3 regions of the Streptomyces sp. NBC_00887 genome follow, and region 1 is predicted to be linked to each of the others. Evidence: riboswitches for the same ligand, from Rfam matches in the RefSeq annotation. Region 1 holds a riboswitch; each other region holds the start of a gene.
What was found. Region 1 has a riboswitch for S-adenosylmethionine ahead of OG844_RS15095 (hypothetical protein). Riboswitches for the same ligand answer to the same signal wherever they lie in the genome.

Region 1 (4,620 bases):
GGCAAGGTGCCCCGGCTGATGGCTGCCGATGTGGCGTACTGGCACCGCATGAGCGGCGGCGGGCTGCACCCCGACACCTACATCTGGGCAGAGCTGCCGTTGCCCTGGGAAGTGCTCCGGGGCGAGAGGGAATGCCCGCGCTCACTGGTCGAGGAGGTCTGCGCGCGGCATCGGATGGACCCGGTCGCCGGTGCCTGGACGGCCCCCAGGCCTACGGTCGAAGCTGTCGCCTTCCGCCGGACGCCCGAACTGGTCCATGGTGTTGCCGTGAGGGACCCGCTCATGGCCAGTGCCCTCCGGTCCGCCGGAGTGTTCTCCGGCAAGGGCAAACGCGCGGCGGTGAGGGAGTGGCTGTGATCGACGGCCCCAGCACCTCGGGAAATCCGGTTGCCCGAAATGGCGCCCCCCGGCCATGATCGACGTGGCGGCGAGGAAGCTCTGTGGAGGAGCGCCCGGCTCTGATCCCGGGTGGACGTAGGTTCGAATCCTGCCCTCGTCGCCACCCTCACTTCATACTCGACCTGCTCAACCCGAGCTTGGAAAAGGCCCGTTCAGGTTTCCGGGGCGCCCTCGGTGATTCCCCCCGTGATCGAGCGCCGCAGCAACGGCCGCCAGCCATCACCGCTTCCGAACTGCCCGCCGGGCGCGGCGGCAGGTCTCGGCGCGCGCCGGCTGACTCCGTACGGCACGCCGGTGCCCCGGAGCGCGATCTGTCCGTTTTCGATCATTCGCGAACCAGACCGGGCATGACGTGATCGTTAAAGGTCGGAAATCGGCGCGATTGGCGCCCGATGCTTCACTCAACCTCCTTATAGTGGTCCCGCGTTGATCGTATGGCCGCAACGCGCGAAGCCGTCTCCCAGGAGTCCGTACGATGACGACCCCTCCTCCGTCCGCCGCGCCCGCATCCGGCGGTGGCTGCCCCGCGCACGCCGCCACCGCCCCCGTACCGCTGAGCGGCCCGGAGTTCCACACCGCTCCGCAGGCCCTCTACAGGACCATGCGGCACGAGTACGGGCCCGTGGTGCCGGTCGAGCTCCCCGGCGGCTTCCCGGCCTGGCTGGTCGTCGGATACCGGGAGCTCCACCAGGTCACCAGCGACGGCGAGTTGTTCCCGAGGGATGTCGGGCTGTGGAACCAGTGGGAGCACATTCCCGAGGACTGGCCACTGCTCCCCATGGTCGGCCGTCCGATGCCGTCCATCTACTTCACCGCGGGGGCCGAACACCGGCGGCATGCCGAGATGGTGGTGCCCGCGCTCGAAAGCGCCGATCCGTTCGAGATCCGGGGGCACTGCGAGCAGCTCGCTGACCGGCTCATCGACGACATCTGCAGCCGGGGCACGGCCGACCTCGTCGCCGAGTTCGCCGAACCGCTTCCCCTGCTCGTCCTCGCCCGGCTCGTCGGCTTCCCCGACGCCGAAGGAGCGGACATCGCCCGGGTCCTGAAGGACCTGGCCGACGGGGGGCCCGGCGCGCAGGAGGCGTACGGGCGGTTCGCCGAGCACATGCAGCGGCTCGTGGCGGTCAAGCGGGCCGCGCCCGGGGACGACGTCACCTCCCGGATGCTCGCGAACCCGGAGCCGTTCACCGATCAGGAGTACGCGCTCGACCTCATGGCCATCACCGCCGCCGGCCATCTGACCACGGCCGACTGGATCAGCAACTCCCTGCGGCTGATGCTCACCGAGGACCAGTTCGCCGACTCGCTCGCCGGTGGCCGGCGCAGCGTCGGCGACGCCATGAACGAGGTCCTCTGGGAAGAGAGCCCGACCCAGATCCTCGCCGGCCGCTGGGCGGTCCGCGACACCCAGCTCGGCGGACGGACGATCCGTGCCGGGGACATGCTGCTGCTCGGTCTGGGGGCGGCCAACACCGACCCCCTCGTACGCCAGGACCTGGGGTCCGACGGTGCCACGAGGCACGGCAGCAACAGCGCGCACCTGGCCTTCAGCCATGGTGAGTACCGCTGCCCCTTCCCCGCGCAGGAGATTGCCGAGATCATCGCCCGTACCGGGATCGAGGTCCTCCTCGACCGGCTGCCCGATCTCGAACTCGCCGTCGCCGAGAAGGACCTCGTCCGGCGGCCGTCCGCCTTCCTGCGCGGGATGAACGCGCTCCCCGTCCGCTTCGCTCCCGTACGTACGACAGGAGATCTGCTGTGAACTGCCCTCACGCGACCGTGGTCATCGACCCCATGGTCCAGAACCTCGACGGTGAGACCGAGCAGTTGCGCCAGGCGGGCCCGCTCGCGCGCATCGAGCTGTTGGGGGTCCCCGCGTGGACCGTCACGCGGCACGCCGAAGCACGTCAACTGCTCGTCGAACCGCGGCTGGTGAAGGACCTGGACGCCTGGGGGCTGTGGAGGAGCGGTGAGGTCACCCACGCGTGGCCCCTGATCGGAATGATCGACGCCGGTCGCTCCATGTTCACGGTCGACGGCGGCGAGCACCGGAGGCTGCGGACGAAGACCTCCCAGGCGCTCACCCCGCGTCGGCTCGAGGCGGTCCGCCCCGCCATCGAGAAGTTCACCGAAGAGCTCCTCGACGCCCTCGCCGAGCAGGGCAAGGACGGGGTCGTCGATCTCAAGGCCGTCTTCGCCCAGCCGCTGCCGATGCGGGTCGTCGGGCTGCTGATGGGGGTGGACGAGGACCAGTTCCCGATGCTGACGAAGCAGTACAAGGCCTTCTTCTCCATGCTCACCCCGCAGGAGGAGCGCCTGGCGCTGCTGCGTGAACTGGACGTCTTCTACACGGACCTCGTACGCGAGAAGACAGCGCGGGCCACCGACGACCTCACCAGCGCCCTGATCCTGGCCGACGAGGGAGGCGAGCCCCTCACCGAGGAGGAGGTCGTCGGCAACCTCAAGGCCATGGTGGCCGCCGGGCACGAGACCACGATCGGGCTCATCCTCAACGCCGTACGCGCACTGCTCGCCCACCCCGACCAGCTGCGGATGGTGCTGGACGGGGAGATTTCGTGGGAGACGGTCGTCGAGGAGACGCTGCGCTGGGACACGCCCACCACGCACCTGCTGATGCGTTTCGCCACCGAGGACATCCAGGTCGGCGACCAGGTGATCGCCGAGGGAGAGGGCGTCGTCATCTCCTACCGGGTCATCGGACGCGATGCCGAACAGCACGGCGACGACGCCGACTCCTTCGACATCACCCGTCCGACACCGATCCGGCACATGACCTTCGGCCACGGCCCCCACATCTGCCCCGGTGCCGCGCTGTCACGGGTGGAGGCCGGCATCGCACTCCCCGCCCTCTTCGCGCGCTTCCCCGCGCTCAGGCTCGCGATACCGGACGACGAGATCCGCAAGCTGCCGGTGATGACGCAGAACGACATGGAGGCCTTCCCCGTCCTGCTGCACGGCTGAGGCGGGTCGGACCAGGAGAACCTGCGCGAGGGCGTGGACGCGTACGGGCGGGAGGCATCGCGCCCGTACGCGGGGGTGGTGTGCGAACCCCGACGCCCTCACGGCTCCTGTTACGCTTTTGACGGGTCATGAGTTCCAGTGGAAAGCCCCGGCTCGCTGGACGGCACCCCGCTCCGCTGCGGGTGCTCCGGGTGACGACCCGCTCCGCGCGGCACCGTGCGGGGAACAGCGGACCACCGGGGACAGGCCCCCGGGGTCCAGGACCCCGGAAGGCGACAACGGCCATGCTCCCTCACCTCATTCACCACGACGCCTGCGTGCGCTACGCGCCCGGCCACCACGTGCACTGGATCCACGCCAAGAAGTGCGTACAGGAACCCGGCCAGGCCGTGGAACTCCTGCTGACCGCGGGCGATGTCCGCGACGACGGATGGCTGGTTCTGCGCGCGGCCTTCGAACACCCCGGCGGCCTGCCCGAGGTGTGGACGCACGCTCCCGCCGATCTGCGGGAGTTGCTCACGGGCCACCGCGGGCGCGTGTACTGGCTGCCGCGCTGGCACGCGCTGCGCTTCGTCGGCCTCGGCGGTGAGGCGACCGGCCTCGTGAACGTGGGAACCGAGGGCGGTCCGCTGTGCGCGACGAGCGCACCCGATCCGCAGCACACGGGTCGCGGGGACCTCACCTACGGGCTGTAGCCAACCAGCTCCAGGAACAGGTGCGTTCGGCCGGTACCGCCCGATCCGGGCGGGCCGGTCCGTTCGTGATACCGGACAGAGTCCGGGTTTTCGTCGAATGCGCGCTCAATCCGTTGACGCAAGGTGCGTTCGATTCTACGGTCCCGTCCTGGCCGCCCGTCCGAAGTTACGAGCGTCGTTCGGCACGTCGAACAGATCAATGTCATGCGCATGGCAACCTCCTGGCCCTCGGTGACGACTGCCGGGTACCCCGACACGACCGAAGAAGGTCTCCTGATGAGCCGCATCCCGACAAGAATTCCGCGAAGGGCCCTCGCCGCCCTGCCCGCCGCACTCCTGCTGGCGCTCGTGCCGACGAGCGCGTCCGCGTACCCCAACCCCGGTGTCGTCAAGGGCGACATCGTCGTCCACGACCCCACCATGATCCGGAGCACGTCCGGCCAGTACCTGCTCTACTCCACCGGAGAGGGCCTCCAGCTCCGCACCTCCACCGACCGCACCGCCTTCGGCCGGTCGGGCAACGCCTTCACGACGAAGCCGA
Region 2 (4,620 bases), 2.1 Mb from region 1:
GTCACACCGCCCGCGGTCTCCGCGAAGATGCCCTCGGTGCGGGCCAGCAGCTTGATCGCGTCGACGACCTGCTCGTCGTCGACGTCCTCGACGGCACCGCCGGTGCGCCGGGCGATGTCCAGGACGTACGGGCCGTCCGCCGGGTTGCCGATCGCGAGGGACTTGGCGATCGTGTTCGGCTTCTGCGGCCGTACGACGTCGTGTCCGGCCTTGAAGGCGGTGGAGACCGGGGAGCAGCCCTCGGCCTGGGCGCCGAAGATCTTGTACGGCCTGTCCTCGACCAGGCCGAGCTTGATCAGCTCCTGCAGGCCCTTGTCGATCTTCGTGAGCTGCGACCCGGACGCGATCGGGATGACGATCTGGTCGGGCAGCTGCCAGCCGAGCTGCTCGCAGATCTCGTACGCCAGGGTCTTGGAGCCCTCGCCGTAGTACGGGCGGAGGTTGACGTTGACGAAGCCCCAGCCCTCACCGAGCGGGTCGCCGATGAGCTCCGAGCAGAAGCGGTTGACGTCGTCGTAGTTGCCCTCGATGCCGACCAGTTCGCCGCCGTACACCGCGGCCATGACGACCTTGCCCTGCTCCAGGTCGTGCGGGATGAACACGCACGAGCGGAAGCCGGCACGGGCCGCCGCGGCGCCCACCGCACCGGCGAGGTTGCCGGTGGAGGAGCAGGACAGAGTGGTGAATCCGAAGGCGCGGGCGGCCTCGACGGCGATCGCGACGACACGGTCCTTGAAGGAGTGCGTCGGGTTGCCGGAGTCGTCCTTGACGTACAGACCGCCGGTGACGCCCAGCTCACGGGCGAGGTTGTCGGCCTTGACCAGCTTCGTGAAGCCGGGGTTGATGTTGGGCTTGCTCGCGACATCGGCCGGAACGGGCAGCAGCGGCGCATAGCGCCAGATGTTGTCGGGGCCTTCGGCAATGCGCTTCTTGAGCTCTTCCGGGGAGCCGCTCGGCAGGTCGTACGCCACTTCGAGCGGCCCGAAACAGGACGCACAGGCGAAAATGGGACCGAGCTCGAAACGCTCGCCGCATTCGCGGCAGGAAAGTGCTGCGGCGGAACCAAGGTCCACGGCAGAAGAATCGGTGTTCGCTGCAACTGTCTGAACAGACATGATGGCGGAGCCCTTTCTCCTCATCTTCCTTGCGGCGTATTTCGCCACAAGACGGAATTGGCACCTTCCCCACCGTGACCTCGCGGTCGGCAGGGGGGTTGCCGGGACTTCAACGGGCCGTTCCCTCAGTCCCTCTGGATGAGCGCTATGGCACCGGACCATCGATCCGGGCATTTATTCGCGGACCGACCCCGACATGCGAGGGCCATCCGCGTTGTTCAAGACTGTAACCGAAGCCCTGGACGATTGAGATAGTCGTCCGAACCGCGAGATGGATCACATACAGGGAGTATCGACCGTGCTGGAAGAGGTGGAACGCTGGCTGACCAGGCGTTCCTGGTCGGCCGACGACCGCCCGCTCGACCGCCTCACGGCCGCGCGCGCGAGGGATCCGCGCCGCGCCCGGGTGAGCGTCGTCCTGCCCGCCCTGAACGAGGAGGCGACGGTCGGAGCGATCGTCGAGGAGATCCGGCGCGAGCTGATGGAGAAGGTCCGGCTCGTCGACGAACTGGTGGTGATCGACTCCGGTTCCACCGACGCCACCGCCGAAGTGGCCCGCCGGGCGGGTGCCAGGGTGGTGCACCGGGACGCGATACTCCCCCGGATACCGGCCGTACCCGGCAAGGGCGAGGTGCTGTGGCGGTCACTGCTGGTGACCAGCGGTGAGATCGTCTGCTTCATCGACGCCGACCTCAAGGACTTCTCCGCGGACTTCGTCTCCGGGATCGTCGGTCCCCTGCTGACGGACCCCGAGGTCCAGTTCGTCAAGGCCATGTACGACCGCCCACTGGGAGAAGCCGCAGGCCAGGGCGGCCGGGTCACCGAACTGGTGGCACGCCCGCTGCTCAACCTGCACTGGCCGCAACTGGCCGGCTTCGTCCAGCCGCTGGGCGGCGAGTACGCCGTACGCCGCTCCCTGCTCGAACGGCTCCCCTTCCCCGTCGGTTACGGAGTGGAGCTGGGCCTGCTCGTCGACGCCCTGCACACGGTGGGCCTGGACGCGCTGGCGCAGGTGGACGTCGGCGTGCGCAAGCACCGCCACCAGGACGGCCAGGCGCTCGGCCGCATGGCGGCGGCGATCTACCGCACCGCCCAGCTGCGGCTCTCCCGGGGTCATCTGGTGCGCCCCGTACTCACCCAGTTCGAGCGGGGCGAGAGCGGCTTCGTACCGCGCACCCATGCGGTGGACACCGAGGAGCGGCCGCCGATGCGGGAGATCACGGAGTACGCGTCCCGCCACGCGGCGTGACGTTTCGCGGTGGGCTTCGCGTTTGGCGGCTTCCCGAACGGGCTAGGTTCGGGTACATGGTCTCCGAGCACTCTGCCCAGGTCCTCGTCGCGTCCAACCGCGGCCCCGTGTCCTACGCGCTGCGCGAGGACGGCACGCTCGACTCGAAGCGCGGCGGGGGCGGCGTCGTCTCCGGTCTGAGCGCCGTCGAGGACAAGCTGTGGGTGTGCGCGGCCCTGGGCGACGGCGACCGCGAGGCGGTCCGGCGAGGCCTGTCGGAGCCCGGCGTCCGCATGCTCGACATCGACGCCGGAGTCCACGACGACGCGTACAACGGCATCGCCAACTCGGTGCTCTGGTTCGTCCACCACATGATCTACCAGACACCGCTGGAGCCGGTGTTCGACGCGGAGTTCCGGCGGCAGTGGGCGTCGTTCGAGGCGTACAACCGCGCCTTCGCCGAGGCCCTCGCCGAGGAGGCGGGCGTGGGCGCGGCGGTCCTGGTCCAGGACTACCACCTGTCGCTGGTGCCCGGCATGCTCCGCGAGCTGCGCCCCGATCTGCGGATCGGCCACTTCTCGCACACCCCGTGGGCCCCCGTCGACTACTTCCGGCTGCTGCCCGACGACATCGGCGAGCAGCTGCTGCGCGGCATCCTGGGTGCCGACCGGGCCGCGTTCCTGACCCGCCGCTGGGCGGACGCGTTCATCAGCTGCTGCACGGAGGTCCTGGGCGGCACCGGCCGCACCCGGATCGGGGTGCACGGGCTGGGCGCCGACGCGGACTTCCTGCGCCGCCGCTCCCACGAGGCGGACGTGGACGAGCGGATGGAGACGCTTCGGGAGCAGGTGGGCCCGGGCAGGCGGACGATCGTGCGGGTGGACCGCACCGAGCTCTCCAAGAACATCGTCCGCGGGCTGCACGCCTACCGCGCCCTGCTGGAGGAGCGCCCCGAATGGCGCGAGCGGGTGGTGCACGTGGCGTTCGCCTACCCCTCCCGGCAGGACCTCGCGGTGTACCGCGACTACACCGCCGAGGTGCAGCGCGTCGCCGACAGGATCAACGCGGAGTACGCCACGGAGGGCTGGACCCCGGTCATCCTCCACGTCGACGACGACTTCGCCCGCTCGCTCGCGGCGTACCGGCTGGCGGACGTGGCCCTGGTGAACCCGATCCGCGACGGCATGAACCTCGTCGCGAAGGAGGTCCCGGTCGTCTCCGACAACGGCTGCGCGCTGGTGCTGTCGCGGGAGGCGGGGGCGTACGAGGAGCTCGGCGAGGACGCCGTCGTGGTCAACCCGTACGACGTGTCGGCCACGGCTGCGGCGCTGCACGAGGCGCTGACGATGGAGGCCGACGAGCGGAGCGCGCGCACGAAGCGGCTGGCCGCCGCGGCGACCGCACTGCCGCCGCAGCAGTGGTTCCTGGACCAGCTGGACGCGCTCCGGGGTTAGGTCCTGGGGGGTCCCCAGGACCTACCCCTGGACGCCTTTCGGCTTTCCCAGGTGCCGCGCCAGGGTCTCCAACAGGCCCACCACGGCCGCCGGGCCCGGCAGCAGCAGGTCGGCACGCTCGGCGAGTTCGGGAACCTCGGTGCCGCTGCAGACCAGGAGGCCCGGGGTGCCGTCCGGCCCCTCGGCGCGGAGCTTCTCGACGGCTGCGTACGCGGCGAGGTCGCCCAGGTCGTCCCCGGCGTACAGGACGGACTCGGCGTCGGCCTCCCGTACGTACTCCGCGAGTGCCACTCCCTTGTCCATGCCCGGCGGACGCAGCTCCAGGACGAGGCGGCCCGGTTCGACGATCAGCCCGTGCCGGGCGGCCAGGTGCCCGAGGGGTTCGCGCAGGGATTCGAACGCCGCCTGCGGGTCGTCGGCCCGCCTCGTGTGTACGGCGACGGCCTGCCCCTTCTCCTCGATCCAGGTGCCGTGCCAGGCACCGACCTCGTGCAGGACGCCGGGGAGTTCGGCGCGGACGGCGGCGACGCCGGGGTGCGGAGCGGGGGCGTGCACGGTGCCGGTGACGGCGTCCCAGCGTTCCGCGCCGTAGTGCCCGAGGACGACGAGGTGATCGAGGCCGGGTACCCCGGCGAAGCCGCCGTACCGGACCGCGACGCCCGCGGGGCGGCCGGTGATCACGGCGACGGAGGCGACCTGCGGCGCGAGCGCGGCGAGGGCGGGTACGGCCCCGGGATGGGCCCGCGACTGCTCCGGGTCGGGCACGATGTCGGCGAGGGTGCCGTCGAAATCGAGCGCGATCACGGCGCGGTCGGGGCGCGCG
Region 3 (4,620 bases), 1.2 Mb from region 1:
ACCGGGGACAAGCGCGAGCACCACATCCTGGACCGCCCGCGCAACGCCCCGACCCGTACGGCCTTCGGTGTCGCATGGATCACCGAGTACGTCATCGTCTTCATCGGTGGTGGAAACGACCTGTGGGCCACGCACTTCCACCTGTCGCTGAACGCCATCTCGTGGTTCGTCCGGATCTTCATCTTCGTCGGCCCGGTCATCGCGTTCATCGTGACGAAGCGGATCTGCCTCGGCCTCCAGCGCCGCGACAGGGACAAGGTGCTGCACGGACGCGAGTCCGGCACCATCAAGCGCCTGCCGCACGGTGAGTTCGTCGAGATCCACGAGCCGCTCAGTCAGGGCCAGCTGCACACGCTCACCGCGCACGAGCAGTACAAGCCGGTCGAGATCGGCCCGACGGTCGACGAGAACGGTGTCGAGCGCAAGCCTTCGGCGCTGCAGAAGCTGCGGGCCAAGCTCAGCAAGAGCTACTACGGCGAGCAGAGCCAGATCGCCAAGCCCTCCGCCGAGGAGTACAAGGAGATCACCAGCGGCCACGGCCACCACTGATCACCTGAGCTGATCGCCACAGCGGGAGCCCCGTCCATTCGATGGACGGGGCTCTTCGCTGTCCCCGGGGCTGGATAGGGTGGGGGGATCCTTCTATCGGCTGTGGACCCCAGGAGCGGACCATGAACGTTGTGACCCCGGACGGCGGCGACAGCGTGGCGGACCGTTCGTGGCCCGGCGTGCTGATGCCCCTCCTGCGCGGCGAGAGCCTGACGGCCGAGGACACCGCGTGGGCCATGGACCGCATCATGAGCGGCGAGGCCACCGACGTGCAGATCGCCGGCTTCGTGATCGCACTGCGTGCCAAGGGCGAGACCGTCGACGAGGTCACCGGACTCGTACGCACCATGTACGAGCACGCCCACACCATCCAGGTGCCCGGCCGCACGGTCGACATCGTGGGCACCGGCGGCGACCTGGCCAAGACGGTCAACATCTCCACCATGTCGGCGATCGTCGTCGCCGGGACCGGCGCCAAGGTCGTCAAGCACGGCAACCGCGCCTCCTCCTCGTCGAGCGGGGCCTCCGACGTGCTCGAGAAGCTCGGCGTCAACCTCGAGCTGACCCCGCAGGGCGTCGTCCGGGTCGCCGAGGAAGCGGGCATCACCTTCTGCTTCGCGGTGAAGTTCCACCCGGCCCTGCGGCACGCGGCGAGGGCCCGCAAGGAGCTCGGCACGCCGACCACCTTCAACATCCTGGGCCCGCTCACCAATCCGGCCCGGGTGCGCTCCCAGGCCGTCGGCGTCGCCGACCTCAGGATGGCGCCGATCGTCGCGGGTGTGCTCGCCGACCGGGGTAGTTCGGCGCTGGTCTTCCGGGGCGACGACGGCCTCGACGAGCTGACCACCACGGCGACCTCCCGGGTCTGGATCGTCCGGGACGGTGCCGTGCGCGAGGAGGCGTTCGACCCGCGGGACGTCGGCCTGGACCTGGTGCCGGTCTCGGCGCTGCGCGGTGCCGACGCCTCCTTCAACGCGGACGTCGCCCGGCGGATGCTGGACGGGGAGGCAGGTCCCGTACGCGACGCGGTGCTCCTCAACTCCGCTGCCGCGCTGGTGGCGCTCGACCCGGGCGAGGGCACGCTCGACGAGCAGATCGCGGCGGGGATCGCGAGGGCCGCGGAATCGATCGACTCGGGTGCCGCCAAGCGGGCGCTGGAGCGCTGGGTGGCCGCCAGCAACGCATGAAGCAAGGACGTGTGGGGCGGGGCGCAGTCCGGATCGCGGACTGCGCCCTTGCGCATGTGGTCACGTATGGCAAGATGCTGCGCAGGTCATGAGTGACAGCGAATAAGCCCCGGCTCGCTGTCCGGCAACCCTCCGTCCGTGGCGGGGTGCCCCGGGTGAAGACCAGGCCGCAGGCAGCGAGGTCTGTGGCAAGCGCGGGCCCCTAGGCATCTGTGAATGCCATCCCCCGGGGTCCTGGTCCCCAGGGAGCCTCTTGTGAGCAAGCGAATGCGATAGGGCCCAACGCCCTCTTCCGCGCACCCTTTTCTCCTTCCCCTGCGCTGCCGCGTATCTGCCGGCGCCGGGATTTCGCCTGCCTGTTACGGGAGTTCGCCATGTCTGTCTCCACCGCTGCCGCCGATCAGTCCATTTGTGCCCCGCTGCCGGTTCTGGGAGCCGATGTCACCGTTCCGCTGGTTACGGGCGGCGAAGTCACCTATGCCGCCCTCGACTACGCGGCGAGCGCCCCGGCCCTGCAGCGCGTGTGGGACGACGTGGCCGCCTACGCCCCGTACTACGGCAGCGTGCACCGCGGCGCCGGCTACCTCTCGCAGCTCTCCACGGACCTCTTCGAGAGCAGCCGCGTCACCGTCGCGGAGTTCCTCGGCTGCCGTGCCGAGGACCAGGTGGTCTTCACCCGCTCGACGACGGACTCCCTCAACCTGCTTGCCGCAGCACTTCCCGCGGACTGCCAGGTGTTCGTGTTCGAGACCGAGCACCATGCCTCGCTGCTTCCCTGGCGCGACGCCCGGGTGACCTTCCTCGACGCCCCCAGGACCCCTGCCGAGGCAGTCGTGACGCTGGAGCGTGCGCTGGCCGACCGCGACCCCTACGGCCCCGCACTGGTCTGTGTGACGGGCGCGTCGAACGTCACCGGAGAGCTGTGGCCGGTGAAGGAACTGGCCGCCGCCGCCCACGCGCACGGTGCCCGGATCGTCCTCGACGCCGCGCAGCTGGCACCCCATCACCCGGTGGACATCGCGGAACTGGACGTCGACTGGCTCGCCTTCTCCGGGCACAAGCTGTACGCGCCGTTCGGCTCGGGCGTCCTCGCCGGCCGGGCCGACTGGCTGCGGGACGCGGAGCCGTATCTCGCGGGCGGCGGCGCCTCCCGGAAGGTTGCCCGGCGCGCCGACGGTGGCGTCGACGTGGAGTGGCACACCACGGCTGCCCGGCACGAGGCCGGATCGCCCAACGTGATCGGCGTCTACTCCATCGCCGCCGCCTGCAAGGCCCTGACCGAGGCCGGGTTCGAGCAGCTCGTCGCCCGCGAGCAGCAGCTCGTCACCCGGGTCCGTGAAGGCCTGGCCGAGGTCCCCGCGGTCAAGGTGCTCTCCCTGTTCGGCGACGACGCCCCGAGGGTCGGCGTCATCTCCTTCGTGGTCGAGGGCTGGAACAGCTCGCACTTCGCCGCGGCGCTCTCCGCGGAGTACGGCATCGGGGTCCGCGACGGCCTGTTCTGCGCCCACCCGCTCGTACGGACCCTGCTGGGCAGTGAGCCGCAGGACCCGGGCGAGTGCGGCGCCCCGGACGCCGAGCCGGGCGAGCGGTCCCTCAACGCCATCCGGGTGAGCTTCGGGGCCGGTACGCCGGACGAGCACATCGAGCGGTTCCTGGGCGCGGTCCGCGAGCTGGTGGGCGCGGGTGCCCGGTGGACCTACCGCACCGAGGACGGGCGCTGCGTCCCCGACAGGGGTGCTGCGCAGGTCTGACCCGGCCGCGTACGGCTTCGGCCGGGGACGGGAGGCCATTGTCCCGTCCCCGGCCGAAGCCGTACGCCGTCCGGTCGTCCTACGCGTCGAGCCCGATGGCGAAGGCCGCCTCGAGGTCGTGCTGCGAGTACGTGCGGAACGCCACGTGCGTGTCGGTGCCCTCGACACCGGGGATCTTGCTGATCCGGCCGGGAATGACATCCGCCAGATCGTCGTGCTTGGCCACCCGGACCATGGCGATCAGGTCGTACGTACCGGTGACCGAGAAGACCTCGCTGACGCTGTCCAGCGCGGCGACGGCCTCGGCGATCTCGGGAATCCGGTCCACGCTGGTTTTGATGAGCACGATCGCGGTGATCACGGCTGGCTTTCTCCCTCGGTGGCCGTGGCTGGAGACTTCACTCTAGCCCCACCCCGGTAACGCCCCCAGGCGTAGAGGAACCCGGCCGCGAAGCCCGCGACATGGGCGAGGTAGGCGACGCCGGGGCCGCTGCCCGCGCCCTGCGCCGCCAGCCACTGCAGCGCGAACCAGAAGACGAGCACGATCCAGGCGGGGAAGCGCAGCGGCAGGAAGAAGAGGAACGGGAAGAGGCTGGTGACCCGGGCGCGGGGAAAGAGGTAGAGGAACGCGCCGAGCACCGCCGAGATCGCCCCCGACGCGCCCACCAGCGTCTGGTCGGATCCGGAGTGCGCGACCGCGTAGACGACCAGGGCCAGATAGCCGCAGCAGACGTAGAAGAAGACGAACTCGGCCCGGCCCATGCGCTCCTCGGCCATGGCCCCGAACACGTACAGGAACAGCATGTTGCCCAGCAGGTGCAGCCAGCTCCCGTGCACGAAGAGGGCGGTCAGCGGGGTGAGGGCCGCGTGCGCGGAGCCGTCCAGGAGTTCGCTGGGGATCACTCCCCACCGCTCGAAGTACCCGGCCTGCGCGGCGAGCAGGGCGTCCGCCGTGCCGTAGGCCGGGTTGAACCCTGAGAGCGGGCTGATCAGGAACACGGCGGAACAGACGGCGATGAGGCCGTAGGTGACCGGTGCGCCGCCCGCCGAGGCCGCGGCCCCGAACTCCCTGGCCCGCTCCCGCCACCCGGCATCCCGCCAATCGATCACGTACAGAGCATGACGCACCGGCG

Region 2: linked by a shared signal. The riboswitch ahead of thrC (threonine synthase) and the one ahead of OG844_RS15095 (hypothetical protein) in region 1 are both predicted to bind S-adenosylmethionine.
Region 3: linked by a shared signal. The riboswitch ahead of OG844_RS09850 (aminotransferase class V-fold PLP-dependent enzyme) and the one ahead of OG844_RS15095 (hypothetical protein) in region 1 are both predicted to bind S-adenosylmethionine.

What each region holds. Positions count from the first base shown of each region.
Region 1 covers NZ_CP108788.1:3,315,237-3,319,856, reverse strand. The annotation lists gene OG844_RS15115 (hypothetical protein) at 1-357, shown strand, start outside; tRNA gene OG844_RS15110 (tRNA-Gln) at 427-502, shown strand; gene OG844_RS15105 (cytochrome P450) at 875-2,164, shown strand; gene OG844_RS15100 (cytochrome P450) at 2,161-3,384, shown strand; SAM riboswitch class IV at 3,509-3,619, shown strand; gene OG844_RS15095 (hypothetical protein) at 3,669-4,079, shown strand; gene OG844_RS15090 (arabinan endo-1,5-alpha-L-arabinosidase) at 4,356-4,620, shown strand, end outside.
Region 2 covers NZ_CP108788.1:5,441,460-5,446,079, forward strand. The annotation lists gene thrC (threonine synthase) at 1-1,115, opposite strand, end outside; SAM riboswitch class I at 1,133-1,260, opposite strand; gene OG844_RS24840 (glucosyl-3-phosphoglycerate synthase) at 1,414-2,364, shown strand; gene OG844_RS24845 (trehalose-6-phosphate synthase) at 2,421-3,797, shown strand; gene otsB (trehalose-phosphatase) at 3,819-4,620, opposite strand, start outside.
Region 3 covers NZ_CP108788.1:2,157,422-2,162,041, reverse strand. The annotation lists gene OG844_RS09860 (cytochrome bc complex cytochrome b subunit) at 1-549, shown strand, start outside; gene trpD (anthranilate phosphoribosyltransferase) at 672-1,736, shown strand; SAM riboswitch class IV at 1,821-1,937, shown strand; gene OG844_RS09850 (aminotransferase class V-fold PLP-dependent enzyme) at 2,111-3,487, shown strand; gene OG844_RS09845 (Lrp/AsnC family transcriptional regulator) at 3,567-3,848, opposite strand; gene OG844_RS09840 (rhomboid family intramembrane serine protease) at 3,845-4,597, opposite strand.